DNA from 4 places in the Sporosarcina sp. P1 genome. Region 1 is predicted to be linked to each of the others. Evidence: riboswitches for the same ligand, from Rfam matches in the RefSeq annotation. Region 1 holds a riboswitch; each other region holds the start of a gene.
What was found. Region 1 has a riboswitch for S-adenosylmethionine ahead of metK (methionine adenosyltransferase). Riboswitches for the same ligand answer to the same signal wherever they lie in the genome.

Region 1 (4,777 bases):
CGATTCACTGACTTCCCACTGCTCCCTAAAACAGTACTTTATCGCCAAGGAATCGATGATATAGAACAGATGGACCAATATGCAGCAATGCTCTGTAGTCTTCATTATGAACAGTTTATACAGAGTAACAACGAAAAAGAGGCTAAGCTATTTATCAAGGGTGAACAGAATCGTCGTGAACGATTGTGTAAAGAAATCGAGGGTTTTGATAAGGATTTATTTGAAAAGCATTTTGCTTTGCTTCAGCTTGGAGATAACTTTTCCTTATATTGTTGTGTGAATGATCCAGGTATCGACAAAGCGAATGAACATGTATTCTTTCGCGACGGCATTCCTTCTACAAGCATTTTCCATACATTACCGGTAGGACGAATTGGGATATACTTTGCAGATCAGCACACTGTTAAAGTGGAAAATTATCCTTTTAGTTATTCATTTGACGTTGAAGTAAAGCAAAAGACTGTCTTGAAAAAAGATATTGAGGATCACGGATTGCAAGTAGCTTATGAAAAGGCTGACTATGAAGTAATTCCTTTTCATTTTACGCCGTCAAATAAATAAAAAATGCAGAAAGAAGAAATAATTTCCTCTTTCTGCACTCCATTATTGCTTCACACGTACTTTACTTGCAAGTTCTTTCAACGCTTCCACTTTATCCGTCTGCTCCCATGGCAATTCGATGTCAGTGCGGCCAAAGTGACCGTACGCTGCTGTTTGTTTGTAGATAGGACGACGTAGGTCGAGCATTTTAATAATGCCTGCCGGTCGAAGGTCAAATAATTCACGTACGAACTCTACTAATTGAGTTTCGGATAGTGTACCGGTATCAAATGTATTGATCGAGATAGAAACCGGGCTCGCTACTCCAATAGCGTACGCCAACTGAACTTCACAGTGCTCAGCCAGTCCAGCTGCAACGATATTCTTTGCAACATAACGTGCTGCGTAAGAAGCAGAACGGTCCACTTTCGTAGCATCCTTCCCTGAGAATGCACCGCCACCATGACGGGCATATCCACCATACGTATCGACGATGATTTTACGTCCAGTCAGACCGGAGTCTCCTTGAGGTCCACCCACAACAAAGCTGCCAGTAGGATTAATGAAGTATTTAGTATGCTCGTCCAATAAGTTTTTTGGAACGACTGCATCAATCACAACGTTCTTTATATCCTTCTCAATTTGCTCGAGTGTCGCTTCAGGATGATGTTGTGTAGAAATAACGATTGTGTCGATTCGCACAGGATTATTATCTTGATCGTATTCTACCGTCACTTGTGTTTTTCCGTCAGGACGTAAATAAGATATAAGTTCTTCTTTACGCGCTTGTGCCAAGCGATGTGCCAATTTATGAGAAAGGCTGATGGGTAGAGGCATTAACTCAGGCGTTTCATTACATGCATATCCAAACATTAGACCTTGGTCTCCTGCACCGATTGCATCCAATTCTTCATCTGACATAGAGCCTTCGCGTGCTTCGAGTGCCACGTTGACACTTGCAGCGATTTCAGGTGACTGCTCATCAATGGAAGTAAGTACAGCGGACGTTTCGTAATCGAAACCGTATTTCGCACGAACATACCCGATTTCCTTAACAGTATCACGAACAACTTTTGGAATATCCACATACGTTGTCGTAGTAATTTCTCCCATTACTAATACGAGTCCTGTTGTGATACTCGTTTCACATGCCACACGCGCATTTGGATCTTCCGTTAGGATTGCATCTAAAATTGCGTCTGAAATTTGGTCGCACATCTTGTCAGGATGGCCTTCTGTAACTGATTCTGATGTAAACAGTCGACGGTTTGTCATGTTGTTTCCCCCTATATTAAGCATCATGATACGGTACTCTCATAAGTCCCTGGTAAAGTTCCACGCCTAGACGTCAAGCATATACCATAAGGATTCAGGGCTAGACAATATAAAAAGCCCTCCACTCATATTCAATCCATGAGTAAAAGGCAAAATTTCACGCGCAGCACCTTTCACTCTTATCGTCCAAGGAATTAAACCTTGCTTCAGGTTTGGCACCTTCGCGTTAGACTTGCGTCTATTGCAGGTTGCCGGGTTTCACAGGGCCTGTACCCTCCACCAACTCGGGATAAGAGTATCCGTTCATGTCACATCGTATTAAAAAGTTTGGATTTTGTCAAATTATTTCTCCTAAATCACTTGAGTTTTCCATTAGTATAGATTAATATTCTTAATGTGTTATACTATTTACGAATTAGGATATTCTCATCAAGATAAAAATAAATCGACTACGCAAAGGACGGTATGTAAACATGATATCTGCAAAAATTGATGATAGTTTAAAAAGTCTTCTTAGTGGAAGCAACGTGACGATCCAAGCGTCTGTGGCGGAATTAACGGAAAAAGCAGTAGCAAGAGGCGAAGCTAAACTTTCTGCCGACGGTGCGATCACTGCACGTACAGGTAAATATACAGGACGCTCACCTAAGGACAAATTCATCGTTGAAGATGCAGTGTCTAAGGATAAAGTAGATTGGGGTAGCACGAACAGTCCGATTTCAGAGGAGATCTTTGATTCATTATACACGAAAGTCATCGATCATTTGAAGAAAAAAGATGAACTCTTTGTATTTAAAGGGTTTGCAGGGGCAGATAAAGACTCTCAATTGTCTATCCAAGTAATTAACGAATTAGCTTGGCAAAATCTGTTCGTTCACCAACTATTCATCCGTCCAACCAAAGAAGAATTGAAAGCACATGAATCGCAATTCACCATTTTGGCTGCCCCTTCATTTAAAGCGGATCCAAAAGTGGATGGCACGAACTCTGAAACGTTCATCATTGTATCGCTGGAAAAGCGAATTGTCTTAATCGGTGGAACAGAGTACGCTGGAGAAATGAAAAAGTCTATTTTCTCTGTTATGAACTTCTTACTTCCTGAGCAAGATATCCTATCCATGCACTGTTCGGCAAACGTTGGAGAAGAAGGCGATGTTGCTTTATTCTTCGGTCTTTCTGGAACAGGTAAAACGACACTTTCAGCAGATGCTAACCGTAAACTTATTGGTGATGATGAACACGGATGGTCTGATAATGGCGTATTTAATATTGAAGGCGGATGTTACGCAAAATGTATCAATCTTTCTGCTGAAAAAGAACCTGAAATCTTCGGAGCAATCCGTTTTGGCGCTGTTTTAGAAAACGTAGTACTGGATGAAGAGACACGCATTGCTGATTATGATGATAAATCATTAACAGAAAACACACGTGCTGCATATCCAATCGAAAACATTGATAATATCGTGACACCGTCAGTTGCTGGTCATCCGAAGAACATTATCTTCCTTACAGCTGATGCTTCTGGTGTATTGCCTCCAATCTCGATTCTTTCAAAAGAACAGGCAATGTACCACTTCTTGAGCGGTTTCACTTCCAAACTTGCTGGAACTGAGCGTGGAATTACTGCTCCTGAACCAACATTCTCTACTTGCTTCGGTTCACCATTCCTACCACTTCCTGCAGCTACATATGCAGAGATGCTTGGAAAGAAAATCGATGAGCACGGTTCAAAAGTATTCCTTGTGAATACAGGATGGACTGGTGGGATCTACGGTGTAGGTTCACGTATGAACTTAGGCTATACACGTACAATGGTGCGCGCTGCAATCGCCGGGAAGTTGGACAATGTAGAAACAAAGAAGAACGAAATCTTCGGATTGGAAATGCCTCTTGAAATCGAAGGTGTACCAAGTAATGTTCTACACCCTCGTTACGCTTGGGAAGATCCAAACGAATACGATAAAGAAGCAAACCGTTTGGCTGATGCTTTCCGTGAGAACTTCAAGAAGTTTTCTCACGTTTCAGAAGACATCGCAATCAAAGGCGGACCACCCGTCAGTAAATAATGGCATACGAAAAGGCTGACCCCTCTGGTCAGCCTTTTTACGTCTACATTGTAATCACTTAAGCGGTGGCGGATGCACATCATTGTCGCTTCATCCAATCCACTGCTTTTTTCACAAGTTGTCGATTCATTTCAGGAGGAATATAATGCGTAAAGCCTTCTAAATACCAAGTTTCAAACTCTTTATTCGCATCACGCAATGCATTCTCCAGCAATAAAGCCTGATCAAACGATACATTCGTATCAAGAGTTCCGTGGATAATCAATGCCGGAATATCAATATTCTCTATCTGGAATAGCGCTGTTCTTTCACGATACGCATCTGGTTGACTATTCGGCGTGCCACCGATGACACGCTTCATCATACGTCGCATATCCTGTCGCTCTTTGTATGTGAAGATCACATCTGAAACTCCTGCCCATGTTACCATAGAAGTTAAATCTTCGCGCATAATGGCTGTCCATAAGGCCATGATCCCGCCTCTTGAAAAAGAGAATAAATGAATGCGATCTGAATTGACTGCACTTTGCTGTTTCAGCACTTCCACGCCTGTCACGGCATCATTGCGATCCTCCCCCGCAAATTCATCCTTTCCTTCACCACCACGATTGCCGCGATAATAAGGAGCGAATACCACAAGACCATGCGACGCAAATTGTGCAATACGCGCTGGCCTCACCATCCCTACATGTTGGATACCGCCACGTAAATAAAGCAATCCATCATACCGTCCTTTTGCTTTCGGTGTTGCCAGAAGTCCTTTTACAAGCAAGCTATCAGAACTATAGGTGATTTCTTCCAATCTGACATGGGGGTTTGGGGAGGGATAATCTTTTCTCCGTATGATTTTACCATCAGTTAGTTCTATCATTCGCTTCCACCCACTTCCTAAGCTC
Region 2 (4,777 bases), on a different contig from region 1:
TTACGGGTTGCGCGCATCACACCTGTTGTGTTGATTGCCAATACTCTATCCCATACTTCATCCGTTACTGTAGCTGCGGAATACATATTGTCCATAATACCAGCATTATTCACTAGGATATCAAGTGTACCGAATTGCTCAACTGCTGTATCCATCATTTTTTGTACGTCTTCTTCAACTGTTACATTTGTTTTAACTACTAATGCTTCACCACCAGCACTTTTAATCGTCTGGACAGTTTCTTCTGCACCTTCAATATTCATATCTGCAATGATAAGCTTTGCACCTTCACGGGCATACAATTCAGCAATTTCCCGTCCAATCCCAGATCCTGCGCCAGTTATTACTGCTACTTTATTTTCCAAACGTTTCAAACTTATCGCCTCCAATTATATTAGTACGATTTGATTATATTATATACTTTCATGCCAAATTATTGAAAAAGTAGTTTCTGTACTTTGGCTGCAAAAAAACAACTCGAACTATCATAGTTAAAATGACTGTTCGAGTTGTACTGGTTACTATTATTGAACTTTTACACCTTCTACTACTTCTTTCGCAGCATAAAGGGCTTGTTTTACATCAGCAATCAAATCTTCTACATCTTCTACACCCACCGAGAAACGGAGCAAACGGTCGTCTACTCCACGGCGATTACGTTCTTCTAATGGAATATCCATATGCGTCTGTGTAGTCGGATACGTGATGAAGCTTTCGACACCACCTAAACTTTCCGCGAATGAAATTAAGTTCATATTTTCAAGGAATGGCCCCACCCACTCACTATTCTGTACTCGGAATGACAACATACCACCGATTCCAGCGTAAAGCACGTCAACAATGAGAGGTTCTTGTTCTAAATAAGATACCATCTCTTTGGCATTTGCATCATGCTGTTTCATGCGTAAATGCAAAGTCTTTAGACCGCGTACTACAAGCCATGAATCAAGAGGGGACAATGTAGCTCCAATCGCATTATGGTTAGTAAATAGACGTTCGCATAAATCCTTACCTTTTGCGACGACTAGACCTGCAAGCACATCATTATGTCCACCGATATATTTCGTTGCGCTATGAATGACGATATCTGCACCTTCTTCTATTGGTCGTTGGAAATAGGGTGTTAAAAACGTATTGTCGACAATGAGCAATAAACCATGCTTTTTCGCCAATTCTGCATACGTACTAATAGCGATGTTTTGCATTAATGGATTTGTAGGCGTTTCCAAGAAGATCGCTTTTGTACGTTCAGTAATCGCTTGCTCGACTTCTGAAACATCATCGAACGATAGGTAACGCGTCTTCACATTGTACGTCTCTTCATATTGATTAAATAGACGATAGGTGCCGCCATATAAGTCTTCAGGTGCCAATAGTTCCGAACCTGTTTTAAATAAAGATAAAATGAGTTGAATAGCTGCCATTCCAGAACTGCAGGCAAATCCTTGATCACCTGATTCCAAGTTTGCGATTCCATCTTCTAGGACAGAACGCGTAGGATTTTTTGTTCGTGTGTAATCGTATCCCGTGGATTTACCTAGACCTTCATGGTGGTAGGCTGTAGACAAGTAAATCGGCGTATTGACTGCTCCGGTTTTCACATCACTGTGGTTTCCAATTTGTACTAATCTAGTTTCTAATCCGTTGTTTGTCATGAATATCCATCCCCCCAACAAAATAAAAAAGAACCTCTTCTTTTCGAATAGGCCCTCGAACATACAAGTGTATACAGTATTCTCATCTTCAAGGTGGTATCACCCTTGGAATTAGCACCGTGCCTGGGGCTGGTTGCTGAGACATCGCTGGGCCTATCCCTCCGTCTCTCTCGATGAGAATATTCATAATATAGGCAAAACTGTTGACGGATTTATTCTATCATGCAGATATACTAGATGCAAGTTTCCTTTTACCGTCAGTTGATGATTATTTGTTTCAGTAAAAGATTTGCTATACTATAAATAATATTCATGACGGGAAGGAGATTTTCATTTTGGCTTGGGGTTATGTCGCGCTAGCGGCTGTTATAGAAATCTTCTGGGTAGTCGGTCTCCGTTACTCTGAAACTGTAATTCAATGGACCGGAACTATTGTGGCGATTGTATTCAGTTTTTATTTCATTATTAAAGCATGTGAAAAATTACCTTCAGGCACAGTATACGCAGTTTTTACCGGATCAGGTGCCGCTGCAATCCTTTTGGTGGATATCTTCGTCTTTCAAGCAGGCTTCACATGGGTTACGCTGACCTTCATCGGATTAATCGTCATCGGGGTAGTCGGTATCAAACTGACAACAGATGAAAAAGCAGATACAGAAGGAGGTGGCTGACAATGGCTTGGGTGTACTTAGCTTTGGCCAGTCTCGGTGAAATTTTTGGTGTAGTGAGTATTAATTATTATTTACAGAAGCGTTCAATTAAAAGGTTATTACTTATTGTGGGGATATTTGGTTTTGGTTTTGTTTTCCTGTCTCTTGCTATGCGCGAGATTCAGATGAGTACAGCCTATGCGGTATGGACAGGACTAGGTGCAGCGGGAGCCGTATTGATGGGGATTTTGCTATTCAAAGAATCCGCTAGCATCAAACGTCTCTTCTTTTTATCGCTCATTATTCTAGGTGCTGTTGGCTTGAAAATATTCGGTTAAAGGGGAGTGGACACACTGGTTTATTGGACGCGATTTGATTTCGACGGATGGTCTGTGACATTAGCTTCTACAGAAAAAGGACTTTGCTACATGGGACTAGCTGAAGATAGTTTGGAGCATATGAAGGATTGGTTAAAGCGATTTGGTATTGAAGGTTTACAGGAAGATGAAAGAAAACTTGAAGTCTATAAAAGTCAGATCAAAGAGTATTTATCAGGAAGAGCTTATGATTTTCCAATGTTGTCCCTTGATTTAAAGGGAACACCGTTTCAATTGCAAGTGTGGGAAGCGCTACAACGAATACCGTATGGGGAAATTACAACTTATTCAGAGATTGCGGAACAGATGGGGAAGGTATCTTCTGTTCGTGCAGTAGCATCTGCAATAGGCAAGAATCCCGTATTGATCATAGTGCCTTGTCATCGTGTTATTGCAAAAAGTGGACGATTATCCGGCTATCGAGATGGTGAAGAGCATAAACGGAGCTTGCTACAACTGGAGAAATCCAGCCGGATAAGTGAGAGAACGGAGTGAACGACATGAAATATAAGCAAATTAAACCGAAGAAAATATATGAAGAAGTAGCGGAAAGTTTATTTGGCTCCATTCAGTCTGGGGAGTTGAAACCAGGTGATAAATTGGATTCTGTGCAGCAACTGGCTGAAAATTTTACGGTCGGTAGGTCGACCATTCGGGAAGCTTTATCAACTTTACGTGCTAGAGGGCTTATCGAGATGAGACAGGGAGAAGGTACATATGTCAAGGAATTCTCATCCGTCGATATGATCTTCCCGTTACAGAGTGCCTTGCTTATGAATCAACAGGATATTCAACATTTATTAGCGGTGAGAAAAATAGTTGAGACTGGAGCTGCAGCGAATGCAGCAGAATCCCGTACAGCAGATGACATGAAAAAGATGGAAACGGCACTCGATGAAATGAAAAAGCATGCCGGAGATATTTTGCTAGGTGAAAAAGCGGATTTAGACTTCCATTTTGCAATCGCAGAAGCAACGAAAAATCCTTTATTGGTAAATTTGCTTAGTCAAGTTGCAGGGCTAATGAGCGAATCGATGAGAGAGACGCGTCGCATTTGCCTCTATACAGATACAGCGACAGTAGAACGCTTGCATGATGAACACGAAGCCATATTTTTGGCAATTAAATCACAGCAACCAGATCATGCAGCAAGTACTATGCAAGCTCATCTTCTGAATGTGGAATCTGTTTTAATCAACCATTGGCAGTCGGTAAAGGAATAAAAAAATCACTCATTATATGTTGAGTGATTTTTTTATTGAAATAGATGAATGTTCTGTTAATGGGAAGATAAATGTAGTATGCTATGTAAAATGTTAGTCATCTGATGACCTGTTGACTATATAAAACATTATGGTGAAGGAGTGAAGTGAAATGAAAGTAAGCTTATTCATAACATGTCTTGTGGATATGTTTTATGCAGATGCCGGTAAAGACATGGTAGAAATATTGGAAAGGCAAGGCTGTGAATTATCATTTCCAAAAGGCCAAGTATGCTGCGGACAGCCTGCTTACAACAGCGGTTATGTAGAAAATTCAAAATCAGCAATGAAGAATATGATTAAGACTTTTGAAAATGCGGAGTATGTTGTCACTCCTTCAGGATCTTGTGCCACCATGTTTAAATTATATCCTGATGTATTCAAAGATGATCCCAAATGGTTAGAAAGAGCACAGGAGCTGGCGGATAAAACGTATGAATTCACGCAGTTTCTCGTGAATGTATTGCAAGTGGAAAATGTAGGAGCAAAATTGGTAGGAAAAGCGACCTATCATCCGTCTTGCCATATGACGAGATTACTAGGCGCTAGTGAAGAACCGAGGAAGCTATTGAATCAAGTGGAAGGACTCGAAATGATCCCTTTACCGAATGCTCATAATTGCTGCGGATTTGGTGGAACATTCTCCGTTAAGATGGGGGATATCTCTGAACAGATGGTTGATGAAAAGGTCAATAGTGCCATGGTGACTGAAGCAGATTATTTAATTGGAGCGGACTGTGGTTGCTTGATGAATATTGGGGGGCGTGCAGAACGTATGGGCAAGAAGATCCGAGTTATGCACATTGCACAAGTATTGAATAGTCACGAATAAA
Region 3 (4,777 bases), on a different contig from region 1:
GAGATACAGCCCATTAAAATATTGTGCCGCTGTATCTATCAATTCTTTTGCGATTTCAAGACCTGTTTCAGTTGATCTTTCGCGATCCTCTCCGCATTCACGCATTCTTTCCAACACATCTTCTGAAAGCTTGATGCCCGGTACCTCGTGATGCAGGAACTCTGCATTTCGTATATTCGTCAATGGCATGATACCGATGAAGATCGGTGTATCCAAGTGTTTTGTTGCTTCATATACATCGATAATCTTTTCTTTCGTATAAACTGGCTGAGTGATGAAATAGTCCGCACCCGCTTCAATTTTCTTCTCAAGCCGTTGTACAGCACGATCGATTACACGTACGTTCGGATTGAAAGCTGCTGAAATGGAGAAGCTGGCTTTCTTGCGCAACGGCTTACCAGAGAATGAAATCCCTTCATTCAATTTCTTAATCAATTGCAATAACTCCATGCTGGATACATCGTAGACACTTGTAGCACCGGGGAAGTCCCCAACTTTTGTCGGATCGCCTGTTACAGCTAGGATATCGTGAATACCTAATGCATCAAGCCCCATCAAATGTGATTGTAAGCCGATAAGATTGTGATCCCGACACGTTAAGTGTACAAGCGGGCGGATATTATGTTGCATCTTAACGATCGAGCCCATCGCCATGTTGCTGATGCGAGGGGAAGCAAGTGAATTATCTGCCATTGTTATAGCGTCAACTCCAGCGTCATATAACATATTTGCACCTTTGATATAATCGTCCGTTTCCAAGTGGCGTGGTGTATCTAGTTCTACAATTACTGTACGCTCTGTTTTCGCTTTTTCATGAAGAGGTTGATGTTTTGCAGGACCCGCTTCATGAATCACGATAGGTTTTGCCGGTTGTACAACCTTTTCTGTGATAGGTGTCAGTCGCGCTAACTGTGTTTTCGCAGCTTTAATATGCTTAGGTGTTGTCCCGCAACATCCACCAATCAGCCGAACGCCTTGATCACGAAGTAATACGGCAGCGCGTCCAAAGTATTCTGCTTCTGATTCATAGACAATACGGCCATCCTCAACATCTAATAGACTGGCGTTTGGATATGCGGATAAAAATGCTTTTTCCGGTAATGTCACATTATCGAATGCTTGAATCGTGTGGTAAGGACCTAATCGACAATTGACTCCTACGATATCTGCTCCAAGAGACTCGAGCTGATGAAGTGCGGCGTTTAATGAAAGTCCGTTCTGCAATACGCCGGGATCATGCATAGAAACTTGTGCAATCAATGGGACATCCGTGATTTTCTTTAATGTTGTAACTACGGATGATAACTCTTCAAAGTCATAATACGTCTCTAATAGAAGACCATCAGGATCACCTGCCAATAATGCATTGGCTTGTTCTAGTACGACTTTTTCTATTTCATCCAATGTAGCATCGCTTTTACGTATCCCCCGCAAGCCGCCTATTGTTCCAAGTACAAATTGCCCCCCAGGTGCCGCTGCACGTTTTGCAATTTTCATAGCTGCCTTATTGAATTCTGTAACATGACTTTCTAGACCGTAGCGAGCTAATTTGTTTGCGTTCGCACTGTAAGTGTTTGTCTGGATAATATCTGCACCGGCTGAGATGTAATCTTGGTGAATTTGCTCTATAATTTCAGGCTTTTCTATGTTTAGTTCTTCATAACAGTAATCAATTCCGTAAGAATATAAAATCGTCCCCATTGCACCATCTGCCGTTAGGACATTTGTTTGTAGTTTCTCGAGCAATGACATAATTCCATCTCCCTTTGCTTTTTTTAATCAAAAAAAGCCTTCAAGTATATTAGAAGGCTTTGTAATCTCAATGACTAGTTCCCTCTCATCTTTTCAGTGTGTCGATTTGACAGACTGCTGGAAGTAGCACCTTGCCAAAATGGCTGGTTGCTGAAGCGTCGACGGGCCAGTCCCTCGGCTTCTCTTGATAAGATATGATTCTTATTCAATTATTTCGATTATTCTAACCATATCATAGCGGCTTTGTTGGATACCGTCAAGTGAACGTTTGGTGAAGTTCAAAGTGCGGAGTTAGAGCATAGAGAAATTGTGGCATATATGATAAAATACAAGAATCAACTCAAAAAGGTGAGGAATTATGCGATTCTTTAAATACTCATTTCCAATCGCTGTTCTTGTAGGTACACTTGCTTGGATTATGATAGGCAATAGTTACGAGGAAGTTGCTTATGATATGCGTGTGTACATTACGATAGCGGCTGCTATATTTAGTGGATTAATCTCAAGTGTTTTGTTTCGAAAAGAAAAAGAAGAACAGATTGATGAGAAGAAGTAGACTGTCAGCGTGATGCTGCAGTCTTTTTTTGTCTACTTTTATTGGTTAACTAAATAATAAATTGTGTTGACAATAAATGAGTTAACCGATATTATTTGTGAGGTAACTAATATAAAAAGAGGTGTCGTAATGACAATAGCAACAGAGAGACGAGCGGTAAGTAGATTTAGCGCATTAACTATTGTCTACAGTGGGATGTTCGCAGCGTTAATGATGATTGGAGCGAATATTACATCCTTCGTGCCGTTTTTAGTAGTTGGTGGAGTACCCATCACATTGCAAACATTTTTCGCAATCTTATCAGGACTATTACTTGGCAGTCGTCTAGGTGCGTTATCGATGACGGTTTATATGTTAATAGGGCTAGCGGGTGCGCCGGTTTTTGCTAAATTTTCTGGAGGCTTCGGTCAGATCTTGAGTCCGACGTTTGGCTTTATTCTCACATTTATTCTGATCGCTTATGTAGCGGGAAAGATTGTAGAGCGAAAACACACCATGTCTGCTTTTATTACCGCAGCATTGGTCGCTACAGCAATCAACTATATACTAGGCACAAGTTGGATGTATTTTGCGTACAAGATGTGGGCTGCTGCACCCGACGTGTTTACCTATAAGATTGCTTGGCTATGGATGATGCCTCCACTGCCAAAAGATTTAATTCTTGCTGTATTGTCAGGCGTATTCGCGTTTAGAATGTCAAAACACTTGAAAGTGAGGCGTACGTTATAATGAACTACCAAAGATTGGCTACACAAGTACTTGAAGGTTATGTATTGACTGATGAGGAATCACTCGCAATATTAAATAGCCCAGATGAAGATTTACTATTATTACTGCACGCAACGTATTCAATTCGATCGCATTATTTTGGAAATAAAGTGAAGTTAAATATGATCATCAATACGAAATCAGGATTATGTCCAGAAAACTGTGGGTATTGCGCACAATCCATCATTTCAAAAGCACCTGTCGAAAAGTATGCGATGATGAAATCGGAAGAAATACTAGAAGGTGCAGAACGTGCTGCTGCTAATAAAGCGGGCACCTATTGCATTGTAGCAAGTGGACGGGGACCGCGTGACAGTGAACTGGACATTGTCATTGATTCTGTTAAACAGATTAAAGAGAAACACAAAGGCATGACGGTATGTGCTTGTCTAGGTATTTTGAAACCAGGACAAGCGACTCGTTTGAAAGAGGCAGGAGTCGATCGCTACAACCACAACTTGAACACTTCTGCAGAGCATCACGAAAGTATTACTACATCGCATACATACGATGATCGGGTAAATACTGTAGGACTTGCCAAAGAAGCAGGCATATCTCCATGTTCAGGTGTCATCGTCGGCATGCGTGAAACAAAGCAAGATATCATCTCCATGGCGCGTAGCCTAAACGAACTGGATGCAGACTCAATACCTGTAAACTTCCTGCATGCAGTGGATGGAACTCCATTAGAAGGGACATCAGAACTGGAGCCACGTTACTGCTTAAAAGTCCTGTGTCTGTTCCGCTACATTAATCCTAGCAAAGAAATCCGCATCTCAGGTGGACGTGAAGTTAATCTAAGAAGCCTACAACCACTAGGCCTATACGCTGCGAACTCTATCTTTATCGGCGATTACCTCACAACAGCCGGCCAAGAAAACGATCAAGATCAAAAAATGCTTGAAGATATGGGCTTCGAAGTTGACTTGGAACCTTTGAACAAAGAACCCATCACTATTTAAATAAAATGAATAAAATTATTTGTATACTTTGTGACTGAAGACAATCCACTATAAGGATCTGTACTTCAGTCTTTTACTATTCGTTTAGAATACACTATAGAAAGATTACAGTAGTTCACCGTAAGTAGAAAGTACCCGTCTGGAACGATGGACAACGGTGCTAACCTATCCGCCATGTTTTTGTCTCAAGACTAATTGAATAATCATTAGCTAAATGTGGCAACCTAGCAATAGGTTTTCTTTCGACGTAATAAGGTATACATATAAACAAATGAATTGCATCCCACCTAATTTCTGCGATACAATCAAGTCAAAGATAGTCAAAGTCAACTAGAAGATCGAGCGAAATGAGGTGACGAGATGCGTAATATTTCTGACATTATAGAAGGATATTTGAAGTCGATTATAGAAGAGGAAGATAGCGCTTCTATTGAAATCAAAAGAAATGAGATTGCCGAGAAATTCCAATGCGTACCATCACAAATCAATTACGTAATCAAAACCCGGTTTACAGTCGAAAGAGGCTACGCCGTAGAGTCTAAGCGAGGGGGCGGGGGCTATATCCGGATTTACAGGGTACGTACCAACTCCCGAAAGGATTTACTTGAACAAGCGTTGGAGATTTTAGAGAGTGAAGCGTCTTCTACTATGGCGGAAGATGTCATCATCCGTTTAATTGAAGAAGAAGTCATTACAGAACGTGAAGCTAAGCTGATGCTTGCTGCGGTGGGCCGTGCTA
Region 4 (4,777 bases), on a different contig from region 1:
CCAGTTTCTTCATAAGTTCATCTCTCCCCTATTATCTTTTATCTATCAATTTTGAAAAACGATCCCCACCAAATTGAATCAACTGCACTAGCACTATTAAAATGGCGACGGTGACGAGCATAATACTGTCATCATATCGGTAATAACCAAAACGAATTGCCAAATCTCCAATTCCGCCTCCGCCAACAAATCCAGCCATTGCTGAATAAGCAACTAAGTTGATTAATGTCAGTGTAAGTCCTTGGATAATACTCGACTTCGATTCAGGTAATAACACATTCCAGATAATCATCCATGGCGAAGCACCCGTTGAGATTGCCGCCTCTATCACCCCTTTGTCAATTTCACGCATGGATGTTTCAACGATCCGTGCAAAGAAAGGGATGGCTGCTACAGAAAGCGATACACTAGCTGCTGCAGGTCCAATTATGTTTCCAACAATTAGTTTCGTCAAAGGAATAAGTGCCACAAGTAATATGATGAATGGAATGGAGCGAATAATATTGACTAAAAATCCAACAACCGAATTAATTGCACGGTTCTCTAAAAATAGTCCTTTATCTGTAGTAAATAACAAAACGCCAAGCGGCAATCCAATAATCAGCGCAATCGTAAGTGAGATGCCGATCATATAAAGAGTTTCACCAAATGCTTTTGTAATATCCGGCATGAGTTCCATGATGTGAGATAGATCAAACATGTTGTCGGATCACCTCCACTTGTGCATTTTGTTCTAGTATGTATGCAATCGCTTGCTTTACTTCTTCACTCTCGCCTTGCAATTCCATCAAGAAAATCCCTAGTGCTCGTTCTTGAATATATTCGATCGACCCATGCAAGAAGTTTCCTTTCACTCTATATTTCTGCATAGTATCGGAAATCACGCCCTCCATCGCTACTTCACCTTTAAACGTGATTTTTATTAGTGTACCGACCAAATTGGACATGACGGTTTCGGGTATGTCGTAAGACACTACACTGCTAATAAACTCCTTCGTCAAAGGTTGAACTGGGTTAGAAAAGATATCATATACTTGCCCTTCTTCGATCACTTTTCCGTCTTGCATAATCGCCATGCGATCACAAATTTCTTTTACAACATTCATCTCGTGAGTAATTAAAACAATGGTGATATTCAATTCTTTATTAATCTTTTTCAACAATCGTAAAATAGACATCGTCGTGTTGGGATCCAGCGCGGATGTTGCTTCATCACAAAGCAAAACGGATGGATTATTTGCTAGGGCTCTCGCAATACCGACGCGTTGCTTCTGTCCCCCGCTCAACTGTGCAGGATATACGTTGCGTTTTTCAGACAGACCAACCATTTCAAGAAGCTCCATTACACGAATCTCTATTTTATCTGACGGCATTTTCGCTGCTTGTAAAGCAAATGCGACATTTTCAAAAATCGTCTTTTGACTAATTAAATAAAAATGCTGGAATATCATTCCGATCTTCAACCGTGCCTGGCGAAGTTGTACCCCTGATAATTTCGTTAAATTTACATCATCAATTAAAACAGTGCCACTCGTTGGTTTTTCCAACAAATTCAAACAGCGTATAAGAGAACTTTTTCCCGCACCTGAATAACCTACAATACCAAATATCTCTCCAGTCGCGATGTCTAGTGATACATCATCTACACCTTTTACCACTTTATCTTTTGTCTGATATACCTTAGACAAATGTTGAATTTGGATCATGTTCTCACTTCTTTCTATATTCTAGTAAAAACAATCATAAACAGCTGGAATTAAAATTTCTTTCTAAATAAAAAACTTCTTTCATTTTTCTAAATGAAAGAAGTACTGAAATATTCTCAGCTTATCTCTCAGATGGAAAACCATGCTGTAGGATTTGGCACCTTCCTCGTTTCGTTCAAGGGGTTGCTGGACTTCATCGGGCCTTTTCCCTCAGTCACTCTTGATAAGAGATTGCTATTTAATTATATGCGTAAAATATATACTAATCTGAATTAATAAAACTGTCAAGGTCAATAACGACAAATCATTTTAATCTCCGACTTTTTCTATAAGTATTATTTTTTCGCGCAATTTTCTTAATCGTCTGGAATCAAATAACCATCCATCTATTGATAAGTCTAGTATGATCTATGTATACTTAACGCAAATACCCTATCAAAGAAAGAAGGAATAGACTATGGCTTTGTCCAACCGATTACAAAATCTCCCTCCGCATTTCTTTACGTTATTATTAAATAAAATAGAAAAGGCTATGGATGAAGGTAGAGATGTTATTAACCTAGGACGTGGAAACCCTGACCAACCAACACCTCCTCATATTATTAAAGCATTGCAAGAAGCCGTTGAAGATCCAGCTACACACGGCTACTCTCCGTTTAGAGGGACACTTGCTTTAAAGCAAGCAGTGGCTGAATACTATCTGCGTGAATACGATGTTACGATTGACCCTGAAACAGAAGTTGCGGTACTCGGTGGCACAAAAGTCGGCGTCGTAGAACTCCCTTTAGCGATTATGAATGAAGGAGACTTATTACTGTTACCAGACCCGGGTTACCCTGATTATCTATCAGGTGTCAGCTTAGCAGGTATTCGATATGACACGATGCCACTACGTAAGGAGAATGAATTTCTTCCTGATTACGATACATTAACAGATGATCAGAAAAAAGACGCCAAACTAATGTACTTAAATTATCCAAGTAATCCAACTGGCGTCACAGCAACACCCGAGTTTTATGAAAAAACCGTGGCATTTGCCAAAGAACATCAGATTGCCGTTTTACAAGATTTTGCGTATGGTGGTATTGGTTTTGAAGGTCAGAAGCCGATTAGTTTTTTACAAACTGACGGAGCAAAGGAAGTCGGCATTGAAATGCTGTCTCTTTCCAAAATGTATAATATGGCAGGTTGGCGCGTCGGTTTTGCAGTCGGTAACTCTGAAATAATTGAAGCTTTAAACGTATTGCAAGACCACTTATTTACTAGTATCTTTCCAGCAGTTCAACGTGCTGCAATTGAAGCATTGACAGGTCCACAACAATGCGTTGAAGAGTTAGTTGCGCTCTATGAAGGTCGTCTGACCGTATTGCTAACCGAATGTGAACGTATTGGTTGGGACGTTACAGCACCTACTGGCTCGTTTTTCGCTTGGTTACCTGTCCCAGAAGGGTTTACAAGTGAAACCTTTGCCGATTTATTACTCGATAAAGCAGACGTCGCAGTATCACCGGGGAACGGATTTGGTATTTACGGCGAAGGATATATTCGTGTTGGGTTGTTAGAAAGTGAAGAACGGTTGCAAGAAGCAGTTCGCCGTATTGAAAAACTCGGTTTATTTAAGTAAGAAGATATAATTCCACCTGGACTCTATTATGCAAAAAGCCTCCTTGCTCATACCAGTATTTCTGGAATGGCAAGAAGGCTTTCACATGTATGAATAAATTATTTAAGTTATAGATTCTCTATACTATTAATCAAGTTCTACATTATCCAGTAATGCACGCACTTCATCTGTCGTATTCGTACTCATTAAATCATTTCTTAGTTCAGCTGCTCCACGGAACCCTTTAACGTAAATCTTGAAAAATCGACGTAACGGTTTAAACAATCGTGGTTCTAGCTCTGTCGAATATTTGTCAAAAAGATCCAAATGAAGACGCAAAAGATCCAGCAACTCTTTATGATCATGCTCTCTCTTCTCTTTTTCAAATGCAAATGGATTATTAAAAATTCCGCGTCCAATCATAACCCCATCGACACCGTACTTCTCCACAAGCTCCAGACCCATTTGACGATCGAGAATATCTCCATTGATTGTCAGCAGCGTGTCAGGCGCTATTTCATCACGAAGTTTCTTGATCTCGGGAATCAATTCCCAATGCGCACTCCCATTACTCATTTCCTTACGAGTACGGAGATGAATTGATAGGTTCGCAATATCTTGCTCCAGTACATGTCTGAGCCAAGTGTGCCACTCTTCTATATCTGTGTAGCCAAGACGAGTCTTTACACTGACAGGTAACCCACCAGCTTTTGCTGCTTGGATAATTGCCGCGGCTGTTTCAGGATGGTTGATTAGACCGCTCCCCTTACCTTTTGTTGCTACATTTGGCACAGGGCATCCCATATTAATATCCAATCCCTTAAAACCAAGTTCCGCCATTCCAATACTCATATCACGGAAATGTTCAGGCTTGTCCCCCCAAATATGTGCAACAATCGGCTGTTCGTCTTCCGTAAACGCCAAACGTCCACGCACGCTGAAGATTCCTTCTGGGTGACAAAAGCTTTCCGTATTTGTAAATTCGGTAAAGAATACATCCGGACGAGCGGCTTCGCTTACTACGTGACGAAAAACCACATCCGTCACATCCTCCATCGGTGCTAGTATGAAAAATGGCCGTGGTAGATCACGCCAAAAATTAGTACTCATCGTTACGTTCAAATCCTCTCTTCATAACTTTCACCTGCGTGTACAGAAATGTTTTTTTACATGTACCTATTCCCTACAGATGTCAGTCTTACCATTATACAAAAAATGCACAGATGAATTCCACTTCTTTGAGCTACCACCAAAAAAAATATAGACTACTTACAGTTGACATGGTTTTCTCCATCTACTGTAATCACTTCACACTATATAATTATTTCCTGTGCGTTTCTCTACTAATTTACTTTTTCTTATTCCACTGCTCCGTAAAAATCAAATCATCTAAACTTCGTCGTTTCTCCCAATTAGCTGTTTCTAGAATAGGCGCAGTAGGATAATGCTCCGTGTAACCAATAGACAG

Region 2: it holds a riboswitch for S-adenosylmethionine, as region 1 does, so the genes downstream of both, CSV73_RS08010 (methionine biosynthesis PLP-dependent protein) here and metK (methionine adenosyltransferase) in region 1, are expected to answer to the same signal.
Region 3: it holds a riboswitch for S-adenosylmethionine, as region 1 does, so the genes downstream of both, CSV73_RS04035 (bifunctional homocysteine S-methyltransferase/methylenetetrahydrofolate reductase) here and metK (methionine adenosyltransferase) in region 1, are expected to answer to the same signal.
Region 4: it holds a riboswitch for S-adenosylmethionine, as region 1 does, so the genes downstream of both, CSV73_RS08480 (methionine ABC transporter ATP-binding protein) here and metK (methionine adenosyltransferase) in region 1, are expected to answer to the same signal.

Annotation. Positions count from the first base shown of each region.
Region 1 is NZ_PDYS01000005.1:13,651-18,427, reverse strand. Features, by position in the region: gene CSV73_RS07200 (DUF3891 family protein) at 1-561, shown strand, start outside; gene metK (methionine adenosyltransferase) at 604-1,815, opposite strand; SAM riboswitch class I at 1,992-2,111, opposite strand; gene pckA (phosphoenolpyruvate carboxykinase (ATP)) at 2,289-3,881, shown strand; gene CSV73_RS07185 (alpha/beta hydrolase family protein) at 3,961-4,752, opposite strand; gene CSV73_RS07180 (NUDIX hydrolase) at 4,736-4,777, opposite strand, start outside.
Region 2 is NZ_PDYS01000006.1:12,777-17,553, reverse strand. Features, by position in the region: gene CSV73_RS08015 (glucose 1-dehydrogenase) at 1-374, opposite strand, end outside; gene CSV73_RS08010 (methionine biosynthesis PLP-dependent protein) at 525-1,655, opposite strand; SAM riboswitch class I at 1,735-1,835, opposite strand; gene CSV73_RS08005 (DMT family transporter) at 1,991-2,326, shown strand; gene CSV73_RS08000 (DMT family transporter) at 2,329-2,643, shown strand; gene CSV73_RS07995 (methylated-DNA--[protein]-cysteine S-methyltransferase) at 2,650-3,177, shown strand; gene CSV73_RS07990 (FadR/GntR family transcriptional regulator) at 3,183-3,905, shown strand; gene CSV73_RS07985 ((Fe-S)-binding protein) at 4,057-4,776, shown strand.
Region 3 is NZ_PDYS01000002.1:243,002-247,778, forward strand. Features, by position in the region: gene CSV73_RS04035 (bifunctional homocysteine S-methyltransferase/methylenetetrahydrofolate reductase) at 1-1,752, opposite strand, end outside; SAM riboswitch class I at 1,835-1,946, opposite strand; gene CSV73_RS04040 (hypothetical protein) at 2,111-2,308, shown strand; gene CSV73_RS04045 (biotin transporter BioY) at 2,438-3,037, shown strand; gene bioB (biotin synthase BioB) at 3,037-4,038, shown strand; gene CSV73_RS04055 (CtsR family transcriptional regulator) at 4,399-4,777, shown strand, end outside.
Region 4 is NZ_PDYS01000006.1:107,882-112,658, forward strand. Features, by position in the region: gene CSV73_RS08470 (MetQ/NlpA family ABC transporter substrate-binding protein) at 1-13, opposite strand, end outside; gene CSV73_RS08475 (methionine ABC transporter permease) at 32-700, opposite strand; gene CSV73_RS08480 (methionine ABC transporter ATP-binding protein) at 693-1,706, opposite strand; SAM riboswitch class I at 1,825-1,936, opposite strand; gene CSV73_RS08485 (pyridoxal phosphate-dependent aminotransferase) at 2,164-3,330, shown strand; gene CSV73_RS08490 (tRNA dihydrouridine synthase) at 3,457-4,419, opposite strand; gene bluB (5,6-dimethylbenzimidazole synthase) at 4,658-4,777, opposite strand, start outside.